4 regions of the Hymenobacter latericius genome follow, and region 1 is predicted to be linked to each of the others. Evidence: riboswitches for the same ligand, from Rfam matches in the RefSeq annotation. Region 1 holds a riboswitch; each other region holds the start of a gene.
What was found. A riboswitch is a leader RNA that binds a small molecule or an ion and turns the genes downstream of it on or off. The one in region 1 is predicted to bind S-adenosylmethionine.
Positions count from the first base shown of each region.

Region 2: linked by a shared signal. The riboswitch ahead of OIS50_RS11940 (O-acetylhomoserine aminocarboxypropyltransferase/cysteine synthase family protein) and the one ahead of OIS50_RS02705 (hypothetical protein) in region 1 are both predicted to bind S-adenosylmethionine.
Region 3: linked by a shared signal. The riboswitch ahead of metH (methionine synthase) and the one ahead of OIS50_RS02705 (hypothetical protein) in region 1 are both predicted to bind S-adenosylmethionine.
Region 4: linked by a shared signal. The riboswitch ahead of OIS50_RS16975 (phosphoadenylyl-sulfate reductase) and the one ahead of OIS50_RS02705 (hypothetical protein) in region 1 are both predicted to bind S-adenosylmethionine.

Region 1 is NZ_CP110136.1:655,928-661,523, reverse strand. Features, by position in the region: gene OIS50_RS02725 (DUF1003 domain-containing protein) at 1-95, shown strand, start outside; gene OIS50_RS02720 (NUDIX hydrolase) at 92-664, opposite strand; gene OIS50_RS02715 (sodium:solute symporter family transporter) at 699-2,399, opposite strand; gene OIS50_RS02710 (zinc dependent phospholipase C family protein) at 2,782-3,816, shown strand; SAM riboswitch class I at 3,988-4,086, shown strand; gene OIS50_RS02705 (hypothetical protein) at 4,272-4,562, shown strand; gene OIS50_RS02700 (ATP-grasp domain-containing protein) at 4,565-5,563, shown strand.
Region 2 is NZ_CP110136.1:2,676,296-2,681,891, reverse strand. Features, by position in the region: gene OIS50_RS11945 (homoserine O-acetyltransferase family protein) at 1-864, opposite strand, end outside; gene OIS50_RS11940 (O-acetylhomoserine aminocarboxypropyltransferase/cysteine synthase family protein) at 1,097-2,482, opposite strand; SAM riboswitch class I at 2,861-2,970, opposite strand; gene OIS50_RS11935 (LysM peptidoglycan-binding domain-containing protein) at 3,210-3,518, opposite strand; gene OIS50_RS11930 (hypothetical protein) at 3,730-4,149, shown strand; gene OIS50_RS11925 (lysylphosphatidylglycerol synthase transmembrane domain-containing protein) at 4,243-5,316, opposite strand.
Region 3 is NZ_CP110136.1:3,190,249-3,195,844, reverse strand. Features, by position in the region: gene metF (methylenetetrahydrofolate reductase [NAD(P)H]) at 1-5, opposite strand, end outside; gene OIS50_RS14155 (endonuclease domain-containing protein) at 94-414, opposite strand; gene metH (methionine synthase) at 512-4,318, opposite strand; SAM riboswitch class I at 4,391-4,503, opposite strand; gene OIS50_RS14145 (DUF6069 family protein) at 4,638-5,075, shown strand.
Region 4 is NZ_CP110136.1:3,826,323-3,831,918, forward strand. Features, by position in the region: gene cysD (sulfate adenylyltransferase subunit CysD) at 1-593, opposite strand, end outside; gene OIS50_RS16975 (phosphoadenylyl-sulfate reductase) at 787-1,566, opposite strand; SAM riboswitch class I at 1,878-1,970, opposite strand; gene hemH (ferrochelatase) at 2,171-3,217, opposite strand; gene era (GTPase Era) at 3,770-4,669, shown strand; gene der (ribosome biogenesis GTPase Der) at 4,908-5,596, shown strand, end outside.

The DNA.
Region 1 (5,596 bases):
AGCTGGCCAAAGACGTGAACCCCGAGCACGTGCTCGATACCATTGAGAAGCAGGAAGATAAAATGGCGCGCGAGACCGGCGGCACCTCGGCCTAGGTGCCCGCGGGCTGCAGCTTGCGCAGGGCCAGCAGGCAAAGCGCCACCGAGCCGGCTACGCGTATCTGCCCGCTCATCACGAGGCCTTCAATCTCGTGCAGCGGCACCGTAAGCACCTCAATGTTTTCGGTGTCGTCGAGCTGCTGCCCGGCTACGCGCCGGGCGTTGCGGGCCACGAAAAAGTAGATGCGGTTGGTGTCTTTGGTGGGGTTGTCGGTTACGTCCAGCACCTGCTCCACGTCGTCGGAGGCGTAGCCGGTTTCTTCGAGCAGCTCGCGGCGGGCGGCTTCGAGCGGGGTACTTTCGCCTTCATCAACCACGCCGCCGGGCAGCTCGATAAACACATCGGCGGCGGCGTGCTTGTACTGGCGCACCAGCACCACCTGGTTATCGGCCGTGAGCGGAAACACCAGCACCACGTTGGGCCGCACGCTCACGAAGTAGTCGTCGAGCACCTGGCCGGTGGGCAGTTCCACGTGGTCGCGCCGCAGCTTGTACCAGCGGTGGTTTACCACCAGCTCCGATTTCAAAATCTTCCACCGTTCCATGTCGAGGGGGTAGTTGGTCATGTGTAGCGCGGAAATCCGTTCCGCGCTACAGCGCCTACCAGAACTTTACGTAGAGCGCCGATACCATCAGCAAAATCAGTACAATGAGGAAAGTGTTTTGCGGGCTCACCCGGAACATGGCCGCATTCAGTACCAGAGCTTTGGGGTTCACCCGCGGGCCGAACAGGCTGATGACCACCATGAGCGCCACCGTGAAGAAGAACGACCAACCCATGCTTACCAGGAAAGGAATTTCGTAGGCGCCCTGGGCATTGCGGAAGGCCGAGTAGAGCACCGTTTCGGGCCCGAACAGCGTGGGCGCGTAGTTGTTGAACAGCACCGACAGCAGGAAACCCGCCAGAATACCCGCTACCGCGGCCGGGGCACTGGTGCGCCGCCAGAACATGCCCAGCACAAACACCGCCACGATGCCCGGCGAGATAAAGCCCGTGTACTTCTGAATAAACGTGAAACCGCCTTCGCCGCTGATGCCGAGCACGTCCTTCCACGTCAGGAACACGGCCAGCAGCATGGCGGCCAGAATGGTGAGGCGGCCCACCCACACCAGCTGCTTTTCGTCGGCCTGGGGGTTGAGGTAGCGCTTGTAGATATCGAGCGTGAAGATGGTGGAAATGGAGTTGGCTTTGCCGGCCAGCGAGGCCACGATGGCTGCCGTGAGGGCGGCCAACGCCATGCCCTTCAGGCCGTTGGGCAGAAAGGTGAGAATGGCTGAGTAGGCGTTGTCGGGGTTGAAGGCGCCGGTGGAAGCCATTTCGGCCTGCAGGCCGCCGTTTTTGTGCAGCACGTAGGCCGCAATGCCCGGCAGCATCACGATTACGGGCATGATGAGCTTGAGCAGGCCCGCGAACAGGATGCCCGTGCGCGCCGTGTTCAGGTCGGCACCTAGGGCGCGCTGCGTAATGTACTGGTTGCAGCCCCAGTAGTTGAGGTTGGCCACCCACTGCCCGCCGGCGTACATGGCCAGGCCCGGCAGGGCCAGGTAACGCGCCGTTTCGGCCGTGGAGGCGGCGGGGCCGGGCTTCTCGAAAATCATGTGGAAGTGGTCGTCGGCGTCGCGCATCATGGCCGAAAAACCGGCCAGCACATCGTTGCCAAGGCCAAACTGCTGGCTGACGAGCGTGAGGGCGATGTACGTGGTGGCCAGGCCGCCGATGATGAGCACCGTTACCTGCACCACGTCGGTGTAGCCCACCACCTTCATGCCGCCTAGGGTCAGCAACAAGGCAAACAGGGCCAGGGCCAGCAGTATCAGGTGGAAGCTTTCGCCGCCCACGATGTTGTTGATGGCCAGCGCCCCTAGGTACAAAATGGCCGTGAGGTTGACGAGCACGTACAGGAACAGCCAGAACACGCTCATAATCAGGCTAAGCGTGGCGTTGTAGCGCTGCTCCAGAAACTGCGGCATGGTGTAAATCTTCTCGCGCAGGTAAATCGGCATGAAGAACACCGCCACGAAAATCAGGATGAGCGCCGCTACCCACTCGTAGGCCGCAATGGCAATGCCCTGCACAAAACCGCCGCCCGACATACCGATGAACTGCTCGGCCGAAATGTTGGAGGCAATCATGGAGGCCCCGATAGCCCACCACGTCAGGGAGCCTTCGGCCAGGAAAAAGTCCTTCGAATCGGATTCGGTACGCTTTTTTTGGCGGTAGATGTAGTAGCCGTACAACGATACGCCCACGAGGTAAATGAGAAAGACCAACAGGTCGATAAGAGCCAGATCGTTGCGCATACCGCGGCTTGTAGATTCGGAAGTGACAGGCGGTGCTACGGCCGCCAAAATGCGCAGAAATATAAGCGCACCAGCGCGGCCCCGCGCCGCTGCCGCCCCCAAAACATGCCAGCCGCCGCGCCGCCGGGCATGTGCACGGCCTGGGCCGCCGCCCGGGGCCGCACGGGCATTGCCGGCTCACGGCATTGCCGGCGAAACCACAGTAATTGACTTATCCCTAGGTGCAAAGCAAGCGCCGCCGGCCAGGCAGGCCATAGCTGCAACGGCCTGCTTCGGCTTCAACCTACAAAGAGTCAGGAAATTGATTACCCAAAACCCTGATTCACAAATCGGTATTTGGCCGATGCCTGCCAAGCCCAGATATTTGCCTTTTCTTTTTCTTATGCCTACGCTACGTATGTTCAACTTTAGCCGCCGCAGCCGCCGTTTGGTATTGGCTACGGCTCTGCTGCTTACCGCTCCCTCGCTGCTGTTTGCCTGGGGCAACTGGGGCCACCAACGCATCAACCGCGCGGCCGTGCTGGCCCTGCCCGCGGCCATGCGCACGTTCTTCTACAACCACATCGATTACGTGGTGACGGAATCGGTCATCCCCGATTCGCGCAAGTACAGCATCAACGACAAAGCCGAGTTTCCGCGGCACTACATCGATCTGGAAGAGTATGGCCCGGTAGCGGAGATACCGCAAGCCGCTGCCGATGCCTACAAAAAATACGACGCCGAAACGCTGGACAAGCACGGCCGCCTGCCCTGGTACCTGCAGGATATGCTGGCCAAGCTGACCACGGCCATGAAAAACCAGCGCAAGGACGAAATCCTGTTTCTGGCCGCCGACCTGGGCCACTACCTCGGCGATGCGCACCAGCCCTTGCACACCTCCTCCAACCACGACGGCCAGCGCACCGGGCAGCGTGGTATTCATGCGTTCTACGAGTCGCAGCTGCCCGAGCAGTTTGGCCGGAACTACAACTTCAAGCTTGCGGAGCCCAAGCTGATTCAGGACCCCGTGGCCGAATCGTGGCGCATTGTGGCCCAGAGCCACGCCGCCATCGACTCGATGCTGACCATTGAGAAAAAGCTGGCCGGCGAAACGCCCAAAGAAGCGCTGTACGTGCTGAACGCCGACGGCCAGGTAAAGAAAAACGTGTTCAACAGCTGGGTGCACACGCCCGCCTACTCGGCCGCCTACCACAAGGCCCTCAACCACATGATTGAGCGCCAGATGCGCAACGCCGCCCAAACCACGGCCAACTTCTGGTACACGGCCTGGGTAAATGCCGGCAAGCCCGACCTCACCAAGCTCGACACCGAATACACCACCAAGAGCAACCAGAAAAACCTGCAAACCGAGCTGAAACTGATTCAGAAAGGCAAGCTCGTCGACTTCTCCTCGTTCGCCGAATTCCCGGTCAACTAAGGCATTTTAGCCGCCTTATCAGCCGCGAAACGCGCCGCCCTGGCGGCCGTTTCGCGGCTTTTTTGTTGCCGAAACCATAACCGCCGGGCTTGTTCGTTGCGAAGAATATTTGTGTTTTCGGCAAACGCTGCTATACCTTTGCAGCATCAATTCTTTCCGACCAAAGGATTGTTTTTATACAGAGGCGTGGAGAGACAGGCTCCCTGAAGCGCCGGCAACCACCAGCGGGGTAACTCCCGGGAACGGTGCCAAGTCCTGACCATATAAAAACAAGTAGCCGTGGCTTCAACTACCCGCACCGCCGCTTTTCGCTCTGCTACCACCGCCCCCAACCTGCGCCAGGCGCAGCGTTGCTGTATGGGCATGGCAGTTGCGGCCTGTTGTTGTTGAGCCCAACCCACACCCCCTCCCCTTGCTGCTGCATGGCTGCTAGGTGCCTGGGCACCTAGGGCTTGGTGCGTCGCAATGCCAGCCCGATTTGCGCTGGCATTGCCATCGGCTCAGTTCAGCGCTTGATTTCCAAGCACTTGGTGGCTTGTGAATTCGGCCGGCAACTGCCTCCTTCCCTGTTTTCCATTTTCTGCTGCGGCTCCGGCTTTTCGGCAGCGTGGGCGCGTGCTGCCCTCGGCTGCCCTGCTCTGCAGCACCTGGGGCAGTTGCAGCTGCACTTTCCAACCGACAATCAGCTCAGCAGCGCTTTTGCGGCTGCTTTTCCCTTCCGCTTACATCGTCATTATTTCTGCTAAACATGGCACAATACCCCAAGCCCATAGGAATTTATTACGAGCACCCCGAATGGTTTAAGCCGCTCTTCGCCGAGCTCGACCGCCGTGGCCTGCCCTACGAGAAGATTGATGCCGCGCACCACCTCTTCGACCCTTCGGAGTCGGAAAGCCCGTACGCATTGGTAATCAACCGCATGAGCTCTTCGGCGTACTTGCGCGGCCACGGCCAGGGCATCTTTCACACGGCCGGTTTCCTTACGCATCTGGAGCGCCTGGGTGTTCGGGTTATCAACGGCACGGTGGCCTCGGGCATCGAAACCAACAAAGCCCGGCAGCTCGATTTGCTGGCCGGTTTGGGCCTGAAATTTCCGAAGTCGCGGGTGGTAAACCACGTGTCACGCATTCCGGACGCGGCCAAGGAGCTGAGCTTCCCGCTGGTAGTAAAGGTGAACATCGGCGGCAGCGGCGCGGGCATCGTGCGCTTCGATACGCCCGAAGGCCTGCAAGCCGCCGTTGATAACGGCCAGATTGACCTAGGCATCGACCAGACTGCGTTGGTGCAGGAGTTTGTGGCCCCGCGCGGCGGCCACATCACTCGCGTCGAGACGCTGAACGGCAAGTTCCTGTACGCCATGAAGGTGTACACCACCGGCACCAGCTTCAACCTGTGCCCGGCCGAAATCTGCCAGATTCCCGACGAGCCCGCAGCGGAAGGCGAGTTCTGCCTTACCCAAGCCCCCAAGAAAGGCATTCAGGTAGAAGCCACCACGCCGCCGGCCGAGGTAATCGAGGCCGTGGAGCGCCTGGTAGCCGCGGCCAAAATCGACGTGGGCGGCATCGAATACCTCGTCGACGACCGCACCGGCGAGGTGCTGTTCTACGACATCAACGCGCTGTCCAACTTCGTGGCCGATGCCGTGAACGTGGTCGGCTTCGACCCCTACGCGCTGTTTGTCGACTACCTGGAGCAAGAACTGGCCGCCGCCACTGCCGAGCTGGCCCTGAGCCTCGCCACTAACTAAACCAGCCCGTCATGCTGAGCTTGTCGAAGCATC
Region 2 (5,596 bases), 2.0 Mb from region 1:
AATGCCCAGCACCAGCGTGCGGGCCTGCACCTGCCGCAGCGCGGCCTCCAGCCCACCGCGCCCGCGCCCCACGTTGTGCGAATCCATGATGTGCGACAGCGTAACGTAGCTGTAGGCGTTGAAGCGCGCCGTGAGCTTGTCGCCCTGATACTGCTGATAGGAGCTGGCCCGGTGAAAAGCCGGTAGGGCGTCCTCGTCGGGCTCGGCCTGGGTGCGGCCGTAGGCATCGTAGCTGCGGTAGCTGAGCAGGGCCACGGCCCGGGCCGCCCGCAACCCGGCCACGCCGCCCTCGGGTCCGCCGCCCTGGTAGGTACAATCGGCCTGAATGGCCAGCCGCTGCGCCTCATTAAAGGCAATGCCCCAGGGCGAGTGCCGCGCGTTGGTAGCCAGCAGCACCAGGTGTTCGAACAGTTTGGGTTGCGCAATGGCCCACTCCAACGCCTGCTGCCCACCCAGCGAGCCGCCGATAACGGTATGAATTTTCGCCAGCCCTAGGTGCTGGCGCAGTTGCTCGTGGGCGGCAACCAGGTCGCGCACCGTAAGGCGCGGAAAAGCCTGGTACAGCGGCCGGCCCAGCGGCGGCACCGGCGAGGTAGGGCCCGTGGTGCCGTAGCACGAGCCCAGCACGTTGGCGCACACGATAAACCACTCGGCCGGGTCGTAGTAGTGGCCGGGGCCCACCAGGCCGGGCCACCAGCTCGGCACATCGGCGTTGGCCGTGAGGGCGTGGCACACCCACAATACGTTGTCGCGCGCGGGGCTCAGGGTGCCGTAAGTGTGGTAGGCAATTTGTACGCCGGCCAGCTCGCCGCCGCACTCCAGCGGCAGCGGTTGGGCCAAGGTTAGCGTTTGTTGTTCGCTCATAGCGGGGTCCTTTCGGGTAAGGCTGAAAGGAGTGGTAAAACACCGCAGCCCGCGGCTGCAGCGGTCAGAAATGCTTTGCTCCCGGCCCCCTCGAGCAGAAGAAGGGGCCGGAAAGCAAAGGAGCCGAAGCGGCGGCGAAGCACTTTCTCCCGAAGCGCTTCGCCTAGGTGCCAATGCTGGAAGGGAAGCCCTGCCCCATGGCAGAAGCGGGCTTCCTCAGTTTTCCCTCCCTTTATACTTCCAGCGTGGCGGGGTGCTCGGCTTGTTGTTCGAGTAGGATAGCGTTATCCTCGGTGTTGCTCAGCGGCGCCGCGTTCTGCACTGCGTCAAAAGCGCGCTGCAAATCGGCCTTGATGTCGTCGATGTGCTCCAGGCCCAGCGACAGGCGCAGCAGCGTGGGCGTTACGCCAGCGGCGCGCTGCTCCTCGTCGGAAAGCTGCTGGTGCGTGGTGGCCGAAGGCTGAATGATGAGCGTTTTGGCGTCGCCCACGTTGGCCAGGTGGCTGATGAGCTGCAGGTTGTCGATAAACTGCGTGGCCGTTTCCTTCGAGCCTTTAATAGCGAAGGTGAGCACACCGCCGAAGCCGCGCTTCAGGTATTTGGTGGCCAGCTGGTGGTAGGGGCTGCTCTTGAGGCCGGGGTAGTTCACGGCCTCTACCTGCGGGTGCTGCTCCAGCCACTCGGCAATTTTCTGGGCGTTTTCCACGGTGCGGTCTACGCGCAGGCTCAGCGTTTCGAGGCCGATAAGCAGCTGCCAGGCGTTGAAGGGGCTCTGCGAGGGGCCGAAGTCGCGCAGGCCTTCTACCCGGGCCCGGATGATGAAAGCAATGTTGCCGAAGGGGCCGTTTTTGCCGAACACATCATTGAATACCAGGCCGTGGTAGCCTTCGCTTGGCTCGGTAAACTGCGGAAATTTGCCGTTGCCGAAGTCGTACTTGCCGCCATCCACGATTACGCCGCCGATGGAGGTGCCGTGGCCGCCAATCCATTTCGTAGCCGATTCTACTACAATGTGCGCGCCGTGCTCCAGGGGGCGGAACAGGTAACCACCCGCGCCGAAGGTGTTATCCACAATCAGCGGAATGTCGTGCTTGTTGGCAATGGCCGCAATGGCTTCAAAATCCGGAATGTTGAAGCCCGGGTTGCCGATGGTTTCGAGGTACAGCGCCTTGGTGTTCTCGTCGATCAGCCGCTCGAAGCTCTCGGGGTTGTCGCCGTCGGCAAAGCGCACCTCAATACCCAGGCGCTTGAACGCCACCTTGAATTGATTGTACGTGCCCCCGTACAGAAACGAAGTCGACACGAAGTTGTCGCCGGCCTGCAGGATGTTGTTCAGGGCAATAAACTGCGCCGCCTGGCCGGAGGCCGTTGCCAGCGCTGCCACGCCGCCTTCGAGCGCCGCCACGCGCTGCTCAAACACGTCGGTGGTAGGGTTCATCAGGCGGGTGTAAATGTTGCCGAACTCCTTTAGCGCAAACAGGTTAGCGCCGTGCTCAGCATTCTTGAATACGTAGGATGTAGTTTGAAACAGCGGCACTGCGCGGGCGCCCGTGGTGGGGTCGGGTTGCTGGCCGGCGTGGAGTTGCAGGGTTTCGAAGTGCAGGTTCTGCTGAGACATGATAATGCTGAGAAAGAGGGTTGTGGATTGCGAAATCGATGCGGGAAACCGGCCACAGCAAGCCCAAAGCCGCGTGCGCCGAAGTGGTGGCCCGCAGCAGCCCAAGTGAAACCCTAGGGTGCAGCGAAGCCACATGCCGCCGAAAAGCCGGGCGGCCAGAATGTGAAATGGGAAGGGTAGGGGCAGGCTTTAAGCGCCCGCGGGGCCAACTACCAACAACAGCAACAACACGCCGTTTCGGCAGCGCGCATAGCCTGCGGCTGCATCATCGTCGCGGTAGCGGGGCGAGCGGCTACAAGCATAGTTGTAGCGGGCGCCGCGGTAGCGCGGAACTGCGAAGGAGTGTTGTAGGGGTGCGGGTAGGTATCCATAGCACGCTATTTATTTGTCCCCTCGTAGGGGCAGGACTTGGCACCTGCCAGCTTGTGCGTTGCTGGTGGTTGCCAGCGGGTCATCGAGCCTGTTCTCTCGCCGCTTCGGAATAAACCATGCTTCAAAAAACGCCGGGCCGTAAGCCGGGCTGGCACAAAGGTAGTACCGGTTGCATTAAACGCAAATCTGGCGAAAAGTTTTTTCAGGACGAGAAGTCAGATGTAACCAATTGCGCTTTGGTTCGAAGTAAAATATTGGTTATAAGATGATTATTAATAAGGTGTGGCAGTGATTTTACACAAAAAAACGCCTAGGGGTCGGACCTAGGCGTTGCAATATCAAGCAGAAATAAGGCCTACATCTTGGGCAGTTTCAGCACCTGGCCTACCTCAATATGGTCGGGGTTGCTGCCAATCGTCGACTTATTAGCATCGTAAATCTGGTGCCACTTGGAGGCGTCGCCGTAGTGCTTTTTGGCAATCTTCGAAAGCGAGTCGCCGCTTACTACGGTGTAGGTTTCGCCTTGGGCGGCGGCGGGTTGGGCTGCCTGCGGTTGCGCTTGGTTGCCGAAGAAATCGGTAGCGCCGCCGGCCGGCTTTTGGGGTTGGGTAGGTTGTACGGGCTTTTTCTCGCCCTTATCGCTGAGGAAATCGAACAGTCCCATGGTTGTGTGGTCTTTGTAAGTGGGTGCGGATGCGAGCAACAGGTGCTGGGTAGCAACCCATTGGCTCGGCTAAAGTGTACGGGCTAGGTAGCAGATAGTTGCGCGCTTAACCCTTTGCAGCGGGGGTGCGTAAGTAACGGCGCAGCGCTTGCCAACTCGGCCGCGCCGCAGTTGCCGAACCCTGTTCCATCCCCATTCCAGACACCCATTTATGACACGCGCATTTAACACACCGCTCCACTACCTAGGCACGCTCCTGCTGCTGATGACCCTCGTTATGTATGCCTGCGGCAGCAAAGAAGGCAAGGTAGAAGGGCAAAACATGCTCTACGGCACCGATAGCAAAGTGTGGAAAACCCGCCGCGAAGAAGACGCTACCGGCGACAAAGTGAAGCAGACCTCCGAGCAAAAGCAGGAGGAAATCCGCTTCTTCGGCAATGGCCAGTACGTCATGACCTCGCCCACGCAGTCGATCAACGGCAAGTACACCTTCGATCAGGCCAACAAGAAGATTACCATGACGCCCGACAACGGAAACGTGGCCAATACCTTCGATGTGGCAACGCTTACCGACGACCGCCTGACGCTGCGCAGCGCCGACGGGGCTGAGCTGCAGCTAGAAGCTGAGTAATAGCTCAACAGCCTCACTTGCTGATAAAACAATAAGCCCCGCGGCAGTTACGCCGCGGGGCTTATTGTTTGTTGCCTAGGTATTGGTTGCCAATCAGGAAGCCATGACCTCGTGTGCCACCTTTTTGCCAAACACCCGGCCGACCCAGCGCGGCAGGAAGATGGAGCCCAGCACGAGGTACAGGTAATAGGTAGCAATGCGGTAGAGCAGCAGGATGAAATTCGTCATGGTTGCCGAGCCGGCGAAGCTGCGGAAGAAGAACGGGAAGGCACCCTCGGCAAAGCCCGCGCCGCCCGGCGTAATAGCCACCAGCAGCACTACTTTGTACACCAGGTTGCGGGCGAAGATGACGCCAAACGTAGCCCAGCTTACCGGCACAAAAGCCGCAATCAGGCAGCCGATAACGAGGTAGCGGGCCGTCCAGACGAATGCCGTGGAGAGGGCCGCGCGGCTCCAGTAAGCCCAGCCGTTGCCGCGCAGCTGCGCCGAGGCCCACACCAGCTCGGTGCCGTGCTGCCAGGCGCGGCGGCGCCAGCGGCGCAGCCCGCGTACCGAAAACAGGCGCATAATCAGGCGCTTTACCACGTGGGGGTTGATAAGTAGCGCCCACGCCATCAGGCCGGAGTACAGAAACGTGAGTACGTAGCTTAGCCAAAACGCGACTTTGAGCGTGGTAATAAAGCCGCTTTCGAGCACCTCGGTGGGGTAAAGACTGTCGCCGGCCAGGAGCAGCACAAAGGGCACCACCACCACAAAGTACAAGTTATCGAGCATGGCTGTTGCCATCACGTAGGCCAGCGACTTACCTAAGGGCACGCCCTCTTTGTTGATGATAAACGTAGCCACCGTGGTACCGCCCACGGCCGATGGAAGCACGCACGAAGCCAGCTCCCAAATCATAATCACATCGATGCTCTGCCGCCACGACAGCTGCCGCTCCGAAATATGCCGGATGCGGTACATATAGCCTACATCGCGCACAAATAGCACGGCCAGCACCACCAGCAGCCACAACGGGCGGGCGTCGGCCAGGGGGGCCAGGTCGCCGGGGCGGTAGCTGCGCCAGAACATAAAGCCCACTACCCCGAGGCCAATAGCAACCGGCAGCAGCATCCGCGAAGGCGATAATTTTTCGAGCAGCTGGCGGTCCTGCTGGGGAGTGGTCATGCAAGTAGGCGGGTAGTGGTCAGGCAAAAATACGTAGTTGACCTAGGCGGGGTCGTTAAAATTATTCTAACCCCGGTGAGGGCAAAGCCGGAACACAAAGCATGTAGGTACAATGCACCTCAACCGGAACCCCGGCCCCGCGGCAGCACGTTAAGCTACGAACCGCCAGGCTGAAAATGTCGTAACTTTGCCGGCTAATGTCGGCCTACCTTAACGGGTGGCCGCAACAAACTGGCCACTACGGTGGTTAGCCGCTACCATCCCACTCGTTGCCGTAACC
Region 3 (5,596 bases), 1.8 Mb from region 1:
TTCATAGTGGCCTCACCCCCCGGCCCCCTCTCCGGGGGAGAGGGGGAGCCTGACGATTAGCGAATGGGGGGAGTCAGGATTGTGGTGGCTGGTTTATTCTTGAGGCAAAGCCAAGGCTTCGCGGATGGTTTGCAAAACAGCAGAAAGGGTGCTGAGCACTTGCTCGTTGATGAAGCGCAACACGCGGTAGCCGGCGGTGGCTAACTCGTAACTGCGACCTAGGTCGTACTGGGCTTGGCTGCGCTCGGCGTGCATGTCGCCATCGACTTCAATAATGAGCTGATGATCGGTACTGATGAAGTCAACAATAAAGTTGCCTATAGCATGCTGCCGCCGAAACTTTACTCCGTTGAGCTGCCGGTTGCGCAATGCTTGCCACAAAGCGTCTTCGGCCGACGTCGGATTACGCCGCATCTCCCCGCTGAATGTCTTCAGCCGAGTGTGCCACCGCTTCTGATCAGCGGTTAGCCGGTCCTGCTTTGGGTCTGGTGCGTCCACGCAAAAGCTGTAACTACTGCGCAGTTGTAACTGCAACAACGTTGACTTTAGGCTCCCCCTCTCCCCCATGTCGCGCATCTAGCGAGGGAAGGGGGCCGGGGGGTGAGGCCACATCGTAGTTCAAGTTAGGCGACAACCAGCGCTCCAGCTCGGCAGAGGGCATGCCTTTGCGGCGGGCCAGGTCTTCTACCTGATCTTTGCCAATTCGACCTAGGCCGAAGTAGCGCGAATCGGGGTGGGCGTAGTAGAAGCCGCTCACCGAAGCCGTGGGGTACATGGCCAGGTTTTCGGTGAGGCTGATGCCGGTTTGGCCGTTGCCGAGCAGGTGGAACAAGGTAATCTTCTCGGTGTGATCGGGGCAGCCGGGGTAGCCCGGGGCGGGGCGAATACCGCGGTACTCTTCCTTGATAAGGTCTTCGTTGGAGAGGTGCTCCTGCGGCGCGTAGCCCCACAGCTCGCGGCGCACCCGCTCGTGCAGGCGCTCGGTCAGGGCTTCGGCCAGGCGGTCGGCCAGGGCTTTGGCCAGAATGGCCGAGTAGTCGTCGTGCTGCGCCTCGAACTCGGCCACCAGCTCATCAAGCCCGATGCCCGCCGTTACGGCAAAACCGCCTAGGTAATCGGCGCGGCCGCTGTCCTTAGGAGCCAGGAAATCGGAGAAGGCGAAGTACGGCAGGCCCGGTGCCTTCAGGCTTTGCTGACGCAGCGTGAAGGTTTCGGCCAGTAACTGCTCGCGGGTGTCGTCGGTGTATACCTCAATTGTGTCGGAGTCGACGGTATTAACCGGCCAGAAGCCTACCGTAGCACGGGCCGTAAGCAGCTTTTCATCGATGATGCGCTTGAGCAGGGCTTGGGCATCGGCAAATAGCTTGCGCGCGGCCTCGCCTAGGGTCTCATCTTCCAAGATGCGCGGGTAGCGGCCTTTCAGCTCCCAAGCGTGGAAGAAAGGCGTCCAGTCGATGTAGGGCACCAGCTCCTGCAGCGGGTAATCTTCGAATACCCGCGCACCCAGAAAGCTGGGCTTGGTGATGGGCGCGGCAGCCCAGTCGGCCTGAAACTTCTGCGCGCGGGCATCCTCAATGCTCACGTACTCCTTGGTACGCTGGCGACCGGCGTGGTCGTCGCGCAGCTGTAGGTACTCCTGGGCCACGTCGTTGGCGTACGCATCCCGACCTAGGCCTAGCAGTTGCGAGGCCACCGGCACGGCACGCGAGGCGTCGTTTACGTGTATAACGGGCCCTTTGTAAGCGGGTGCGATGCGCACGGCCGTGTGCAGGCGCGAGGTGGTAGCGCCACCAATGAGCAACGGCACGCGCAGGCCGCGCTTCTCCATTTCCTGCGCCACGTACACCATCTCGTCGAGCGAAGGCGTAATCAGGCCGCTTAAGCCCACAATGTCGGCTTGGGTGCGCTCGGCTTCGGCGATGATCTTTTCGAGGGGCACCATCACGCCTAGGTCAATCACCTCATAGTTGTTGCAGGCCAGCACCACGCCCACAATGTTTTTGCCGATGTCGTGCACGTCGCCTTTCACGGTAGCCAGCAGTACTTTGCCGGCTGTCTGGCGGGCTTCGGTGCCGCCGGCAGCAGCTACGGCGTCGCGCTCGGCCTGCATGTGCGGCTCGAGCCAGGCCACTGCGCGCTTCATCACGCGGGCCGATTTCACTACCTGCGGCAAGAACATTTTGCCGGCGCCGAACAGGTCGCCCACTACCGTCATGCCGGCCATCAGCGGGCCTTCAATCACGGCCAGCGGCTTCTGCAATTGCTTCAGCGCTTCTTCGGTATCGGCTTCGATGTGGTCGGTAATGCCTTTTACCAAGGCGTGCTCGAGGCGCTTCTCAACCGACCACCCGCGCCATTCTTCCTGGCTAATAGCTGTCAGCTGTTGGCTATTAGCTTTCTGATGGCTAAGCTTGTCGGCCAGCTGCACGAGGCGCTCGGTGGCATCGTCGCGGCGGTCGAACAGCACGTCTTCCACGGCTTCGAGCAAATCCTTGGGCACTTCGTCGTACACGGTCAGCTGGCCGGGGTTCACGATGCCCATATCCAGACCGGCCTTGATGGCGTGGTACAGGAACGCGGCGTGAATGGCCTCGCGCACCGGGTCGTTGCCGCGGAAGGCAAACGACACGTTGCTGACGCCGCCGCTGGTGAGGGCGCCGGGCAGGTGCTGCTTAATCCAGCGCACGGCCTCAATAAAGTCGATAGCGTAGCGGCGGTGCTCCTCGATGCCGGTGCCTACGGTAAGGATGTTCGGGTCGAAGATGATGTCTTCGGGCGGGAAGCCTACTTCTTCGGTGAGGATGCGGTAGGCGCGCTGGCAGATGTCGATGCGGCGCTGGTAGTTATCGGCCTGGCCCTGCTCGTCGAAAGCCATTACGATAACCGCCGCGCCATAAGCGCGCACCAGGCGGGCGTGGTGCTTAAACACCTCTTCGCCCTCCTTCAGCGAAATCGAATTGACGATGCTCTTGCCCTGGGTGCACTTCAGGCCAGCTTCCAGCACCTCCCACTTGGAGGAGTCGATCATGATGGGCAGGCGGGCTACATCGGGCTCCGAGGCCAGCAGGTTCAGGAAGTTGGTCATGGCCTCCACCGAGTCGAGTAGGCCTTCGTCCATGTTCACGTCGAGCACCTGCGCGCCGCCTTCCACCTGGGCGCGAGCCACGGCCACGGCTTCGTCAAACTGCCCCGAGCGAATCAGGCGAGCGAAGGCGCGCGAACCCGTTACGTTGCACCGCTCGCCCACGTTCACGAACAAGCTTTCGGGGTGAATATTCAGCGGCTCCAAACCGCTCAGGCGCGTGGCTTGGGGGCGCACCGGCAGCTGGCGCGGCGGGTAGCGGTCGACGAGCTTCGCGGCTTCGGCAATGTGCTGGGGCGTGGTGCCGCAGCAGCCGCCCACCACGTTTACGAGGCCTTCCTGCAGGTACTCTTCCAGCACGGCCGCAAATTCCTGGGCCGATTCGTCGTAGCCGCCGAAGGCGTTGGGCAAGCCGGCGTTGGGGTAAGCCGAAATGTAGCAGTCGGCCAGGCGGCTCAGCTCCTGCAGGTACACCTTCAGCTGCTTGGCACCTAGGGCGCAGTTCAGGCCAATGCTCAGGATGGGCAGGTGGCGCATGGAGTTCCAGAACGCCTCCACCGTTTGGCCCGACAACGTGCGGCCCGAAGCATCGGTGATGGTGCCCGAAATCATGATGGGCACCACGCGGCCGCCCTCATCGAAGAAGCGCTGCGCCGCGAACAATGCGGCCTTGGCGTTCAGCGTGTCGAAGATGGTCTCAATCAGCAGCGCATCCACGCCGCCATCAACCAGGCCTTTGATCTGCTCCAGGTACGCCGTAGCCAGCTCATCGAAGGTGATGGCGCGGAAGCCCGGGCGGTTTACGTCGGGCGAGAGCGAGGCCGTGCGGTTGGTGGGGCCAATGGCGCCGGCCACAAAGCGCGGGCGCTCGGGCGTGCTGTACTCGTCGGCAGCGGAGCGGGCTAGCCGGGCGGCTTCAAAGTTCAGCTCGTACACAATGTGCTCCAGGGCGTAGTCGGCCTGCGCCACGGTGGTGCCGCTGAAGGTGTTGGTTTCTACCAGGTCGGCGCCCGCGGCGAAGTACTCGGCGTGCACGCCGCGCACCACGTCGGGGCGCGTCAGACACAGTAAGTCGTTGTTGCCGCGCAGGGGCTTGGGGTGGTCCCGAAACCGCTCGCCCCGAAAGTCGTCTTCGGTGAGCTGGTGGCGCTGCAGCATGGTACCCATGGCACCATCGAGCACGAGGACACGGCGGGCAAGCAGCTCGGCAAGCGGGGAGGCGGGAACAGTAGGCATATGGTCTTTCCGGATTGCGGTGGATGCTGGCGCGTATCCGGAAAGCCGAGGGGCCGCGAGGGGCTCTGGTTCCGCTCATCTTCTCCGAACGCCGCACCGGCCTCGGATGGGAGTTAGCACCTTGCCGCATTGGCCGGTTGCTAAGACGTCGTCGGGCCCAGTCCCTCGGTCTTTCTGGATAAGCACCACGAAGATAGAGGCCGCCACGAGTTTTTGCAAGTGCCCCGCCGTACCTCAACAGCAAATACGTGTAGTTTATTTGAAAGTATAAATATTTAATTGTAAATTATTGGTAGAAGAAGTGGTGTTGCTGAGTGCTATGGAAACCGTTTATCACCAACACGCGCCCGTGCCAAGCGCCGGGCTGCGCGCCAACCCGTTGTGGTGGGCGGCGCCCCTCGCCGGCCTGGTTGCTGCAGCCCTAAACCTGGGCATTTACTACGCTGCTACTGCTACAGGGCTGTTGCCGGCCAATCTGCGCGAGCCTACCGGCGGCACCATTGGCCCGGCCCACGTGGCCCTGGCCTCGATGGTGCCGGCCCTGCTCGGGGCTTTGGTGCTGGCCGCCCTTATCCGGTGGGCCGATCGGCCGCTGCAAGGGTTTGCTATTGTGGCGGTGGGTATTTGCCTGCTCTCGATGGCGGGCCCGGCGGCCATTCCGCACAACCCGGCCAGCGGCGTGGCTGTACTGGGCCTGATGCACGTGGTAGCGGCCGGGGTGGTGTGGGCGCTGTTCAGCCGCGTTACCCGCGCCTAGGTGCGCGGCACGCTGCAAGGCTCAGCCAACACCTACTGCGCCCCAACTCAGGGTAGGGTTTGCCGGCCGCGGGGCGTCAGATGCAAACAGTGCTTTTGCCAAGGCTTGTGCTTGCCCCCAGCAGCTTGGCTTTGCTGTTGTTGCCTAGGTGCCCGGGCAGCCAGGTGCTGCCGGGGCCTGGGCAACGGTCGTCGGCGTTGGCAAGGGGTTGAGGTGGTTTTGGGCTGATTCCGGCCGATTGCATGGCGGGCGCGGTAGGCAACTACCACTTGGCATGCAGCAACTCAGTTATACAGCCCGGGGTGTGTAAATAGTGTTTTGTCTATTAAAATTATATCAATGATAATATGAATTTAGCCATGGTATATAATGCATATAATATATTTGTGCAGCCATTGTTCAGGCGATATACGCTGCTTGCTAACTAACTGGTAGAAAGCCTTTTGGTTGCTGCAATGTGTCATTGAGCCTGAATGGGGCTGCTTTGGCCTGGGAGCTTAGAGGGCTACTCTGCTTTCGCT
Region 4 (5,596 bases), 1.2 Mb from region 1:
TAGTTCCACACGTCCAGCTCGGTCCAGTTCGAAATGGGAAACACGCGCACGTTTTCGCCGGGCTGAATCTGGCCGTTGTAGATATTCCAGAGCTCGGGGCGCTGGCGGCGCGGGTCCCACTGGCCGAACTCGTCGCGCACCGAGAAGATACGCTCCTTGGCGCGGGCCTTTTCCTCGTCGCGGCGGGCGCCGCCGATGCAGGCATCAAAGCCAAACTCCTCGATGGTATCCAGTAGCGTGTAAGTCTGCAGGGCGTTGCGGCTCGGAAACTTGCCGCCCGGCTCGCGCAGGCCGCGCTGCTGAATGGTGTCCTCCACGCGGCGCACAATCAGCTGCTCGCCTAGTTCGGCAGCCAGTGAGTCGCGAAACTCCAGTACTTCCGGGAAGTTGTGGCCCGTGTCGATGTGCACGAGCGGGAACGGAAACTTGCCAGGCCGGAAGGCCTTTTGGGCAAGGCGCACCAGCGCGATGGAGTCTTTGCCGCCCGAGAACAGCAGCGCGGGGCGCTGAAACTGCCCGGCCACTTCGCGCAGGATGTGGATGGCTTCGGCTTCGAGCCGATCGAGGTAGTCTAAACGAGGGAGCGTTGGCATAAGGCAAGGGGGTGCCTGTTCGGCCTGTAGGGCCGAATTTTTAGGGAATAGGAAGTGCGGGGAATGCAGGGCCTCACCCCCCGGCCCCCTCTCCGGGGGAGAGGGGGAGCCTGATGTCAGCAGGCATTATCCGGAGCATGAAGTAGAAAGAGCAGGGTAGCGCATTACTGGCACAGATGTATGCCGCCAGCAATTAAGTAGTAAGCACAGCGACGTTGCTGCCAATTGGCTCCCCCTCTCCCCCGGAGAGGGGGCCGGGGGGTGAGGCGTGCAGGCCGCACTCCTTCGCCGACTGATCTTCCCACCACCAGCGGCCGGCCCGGAAGTCTTCGCCGGGCTTCACGGCCCGGGTGCACGGCGCGCAGCCAATGCTCACGAAGCCTTGCAGGTGCAGGGGGTTATGCGGAATGCTGTACTCGCGGATAAAGGCCCAGGTCTGCTCCCAGGTCCAGTCGAGCAGCGGATTCACCTTCAGCAGCTGGTAGGTAGCATCGAACTCGGCTATCTGCATGCCGGTGCGGGTGGCCGATTGCTCGGCCCGAATGCCCGTAACCCAGGCTTCTTTGCCGGCCAGCGCACGGCTCAGCGGCTCCACTTTGCGCACGTTGCAGCAGGCCTTGCGGGCATCCACGCTTTCGTAGAAACCATTCGGGCCCTGGCGCTCTACCAGGGCGGCTACCTGCTCGTGGTTGGGGTAGTAGGTCCGGATGGTTTTGCCGTATTTGAGCACGGTTTTGCTCCAGGTAGCATACGTTTCCTGAAAATTACGACCTGTGTCGAGGGTAAATACCTCAATGGGTAAATCGTGGGCAAAAATCAGGTGCGCGATTACCTGATCTTCCAATCCAAAAGAGGTAGAAAAAGCGGCTTTACCGGTAAATTCAGTGGCAATTAGGCGCAGGGTATCCAACGCATCAGCCCCAATTAATTGCTGACGAATTTGCGCCACCTGTGCATCGATTAAAGTCGACATGCGCAGCAGGGCTACGACCGGTTTCTCCGAAGAAAAACCAGGTCTGATAAGACAAAAAGAAAGGGAGCCGGAGGGGTAGGCGGCGAGTTGAGCTCAAGCGGCCAAACCAAACGGACCTAGGGCGTGCTCCTGCGGTAGGAGCCTAGGCGTTGGCGTTCCGGCAAGCGGGCAGGGGAGGATGTAAAAGCCTCAACAACACGCGCGGCGCATAGCCAGGCAACAACAGCACAGGCTGTTGGAGCCGAAAAGGCCCGGCTGCAGAGCAGCGGAGGTAGCGCGGGGTGTGATGATGAGGTTCACGGCGTACGTTGTTTTTATATGGTCAGGAATTGGCACCGTTCCGGATGATCCGGAGGGTTGCCGGCGCTTCACGGAGCCTGTCTCTCCACGCCTCTGTATAAAAACAATCCTGGGAAGAATTGATGGAGCAAAGGTAGCAACACAAATTTTGGAATTGCAAATTTTTTCTTGAGCTGGCCCCAAAGCTTTGTGTCTTGACAATACCAATTCGCCTAAACCCAGTTTGTATTAAAAAGCTTAGGGCCGTGCTTGAACAATTAATTCAAGCACGGCCCTAATGCGCAATTCAAATAGCAGGCGCTGATTAATTCCGGCGCACCATATCCACCACGGCATCAACCCAAATGGGGTGGGTATTGCAGCTCGGCACCAATTGCCAGTGGTTGCCGCCGGCTTCCTCAAACATTTCCTTAAACTCTTCGCCTACCTCGATGGTGGTTTCGAGGCAGTCGGCCACGAAGGCGGGGCTGAAGGCCAGCACGTTCTTGTAGCCCTTGGCCGGCATCTCCTTCAGGACCTCGTCGGCGTAGGGCTGCAGCCACGGGTCGCGCAGGCGGCTTTGCAGGCGGCTCTGGAAGCACACGGTGTACTGGTCGTCGCGCAAACCCAGGGCCTCGGCCAGCAGGCGCGAGGTGGCAAAGCACTGCGCGCGGTAGCAGTAGCGGTTATTTTTATTGTAGTGGTTGCAGCAGGTGCCCAGCTTGCAATAGCCTTTGTGGCTGCCCTTAAGCACGTGGCGCTCCGGAATGCCGTGGTAGCTGAACACCACGTGGTCGTAGTCGTGCTTTTCCATCTCGGCCTTGCCCAGGGCCCCGAAGGTGGCAATGAAGCCGGGGTCGTCGGCGAAGGTGCTGATGAAGCTGATGCTGGGCACCACCCACCATTTGCTTACGATGTCCATCACCTTTTCCTGCACCGAGCCCGTGCTAGCCGCGGCGTACTGCGGAAACAGCGGCAGCACGATGATGCGCTCCACGGCTGCTTCGCGCAGCTCCTCCAGCGCCGATTCGATGCTGGGATTCTGGTAGCGCATGCCGAAGGCCACGAGGTAGTCTTTGCCGAGCTTTTCCTGCACCAGCTTTTTCAGATCGAGGCCGTGGTAGAGCAGCGGGGAGCCGCGCTCATCCCAGAGCTGCTGGTAAATTTTGGCCGACTTGGGCGCGCGCAGCGGCACCACCAAGCCCTGAAACAGCGGGTAGCGCACAGCCGCGGGCATGTCGATAACGCGAGCATCGGTCAGGAACTCGTTGAGGTAACGGCGTACATCCGGCGTGCGGGGCGAATCGGGGGTGCCCAGGTTCACGAGCAGGACACCGATGCGGCCTTGGGTAGAGGCAGGGGTAGAGGGCATAAAAGAGAGGTAGCGCACACCGCCGGTAACAAAGGAAAGCGGTGCCGACAGATGCCATACAAAGGTACGGGCCCCAAAGTTTGCGCCGCAGCTGCGGCACCGGCTCAGTACGCCCTGATTTATATCCACGAAATAGCCGGCATCCGCTGAAAGACCATACGCCAGGTGATGACAGAGGTAACGGTTCGTCAGCACCTAGGGCCTTGCCAGCAACGTTTTGGTGTAGCGCTGGTAACAATTGTCGGGCGGAACAGCGGCGCGGTTGTGCGCGAGCCAGGCGGTACCAATGGCCGGGGGCGTAGCGGCAGGGCCGAAGCACGTGGCAGCGAGGTCGGAAAAGGGCGATGGTAACCGGCGTGGTGTAGTGAAGGCAGGCGAGCCTAGGTGCTGGCTTGGGCAAGCGGTAACAGGAGCCAGCATACCGTGGCATTAACATTCGGGCGCGGCATTGCCCAAAAGGTACTTTTAACCGTAAGCGCCTATTATTCAGGCTATGCAGCTTGAGCGCGCATAAAGCCGTACCTTTGTGCCCCTTAACGCATTACCACCATCGTGACTACTGAACCCAAACCGCACCGAGCCGGCTTCGTGAGCATCATCGGCAAGCCCAACGTGGGCAAGTCGACGTTGATGAATGTGCTGGTGGGCGAGCGGCTCAGCATTATTACCAGCAAGGCCCAAACCACGCGCCACCGCATTCTGGGCATCCTGAACGGCCCTGACTTTCAGCTGGTATACTCCGATACGCCCGGCATCATTCAGCCGAAGTACGAGCTCCAATCGGCCATGATGTCGTTCGTGTACTCGTCGTTGGAAGACGCCGACGTGATCCTGTTCGTGACGGACATCTACGAGAAGCACGACGAGGAGCCCGTGGTGGAGCGCCTGCGCCGCTCGGAAGTGCCGGTGCTGCTGCTGATCAACAAAATCGACCAGGCGACGCAGGAAGAAGTAGAGGCCAAAATGGCGTACTGGCGCGAGCAAATGCCCAACGCCGCCGAAATCATCCCCATTTCGGCCCTCAACGCCTTCAACACCGAGCAGGTCTTTAACCACATCCTCGACCGCCTGCCCGAGCATGAGGCTTTCTACCCCAAAGACGAGCTGACCGACAAGCCGGAGCGCTTTTTTGCTTCGGAAATGATTCGCGAGAAAATCTTCAAGCTCTACAAGAAAGAAGTGCCTTACAGCACGGAAGTCATGATTGAGGAGTTTAAGGAAGACGACGCCATCATTCGCGTCCGCGGTATCATCTTCACCGAGCGTGCTTCCCAAAAAGGCATCATCATTGGGCAGGGCGGCGCGGCGCTGAAGAAAGTAGGCACCTGGGCCCGCGAGGAAATGGAGAAGTTTTTCCAGAAAAAAGTGTTCCTCGAGCTGCACGTCAAAGTCAACGAAAACTGGCGCACCGACCCGAAGATGCTCAACCGCTTCGGGTACAAGCCGGAGTAGAACGAAACTAGAGCTAGCTCCCCTCCTCAGATGAGGAGGGGTTGGGGGTGGTTGAAGAACTAGAAGCTAGATCTAGTAACCGTTTAACGACAGGTCAACCACCCCCAACCCCTCCTCATCTGAGGAGGGGAGCTAATTCTAATCTTAGCTCTAGTCGTAAAAGTATCCCGACCTCACATCAACTTAACTACCCCGGGCACTGGCGGAATTGGTCGGACCGACGGCTGGGGTCAGCACAATGAGAAATACCATTGCAATTGTGGGCCGCCCGAACGTGGGCAAGTCCACGCTGTTCAACCGCCTGGTCGGTGAACGTAAGGCCATCATGGACAACCAGTCGGGCGTAACGCGCGACCGGCATTACGGCAACGGCGAGTGGACCGGCAAGTACTTCACCGTTATCGACACCGGGGGCTACGTAGTGGGCTCCGACGACGTGTTTGAGGAAGGCATCCGCAAGCAGGTGAAGCTGGCCATCGACGAGGCCGACGTGGTCCTGTTCATGGTGGACGTAGACGCTGGCCTGCACCCCCTCGACGAGGAGTTTGCCAACGTGCTGCGCCGCTACGATGGCAAAAAACCCATTTACCTGGTGGCCAATAAGGCCGATACCACGGCCCGCTTTCAGGCCGCCGGCGAGTTTTACGCCCTGGGTATCGGCACCGGCGACATCTTCCCCATCAGCTCGCAATCGGGCGGCGGTACGGGGGAGCTGCTCGATGCCGTGGTTAGCCACTTCGAGGAAGAAGGTGTGGAAAACCCCGACGAAGGTATTCCGCGCATTTCGGTGATGGGCCGCCCCAACGTGGGCAAATCGTCGTTCGTGAACGTGCTTCTGGGTGAGGAGCGCAGCATCGTGACGGACATTGCCGGCACCACCCGCGACGCCATTCACACGCGCTACAACGCCTTCGGCAACGAGTTTAT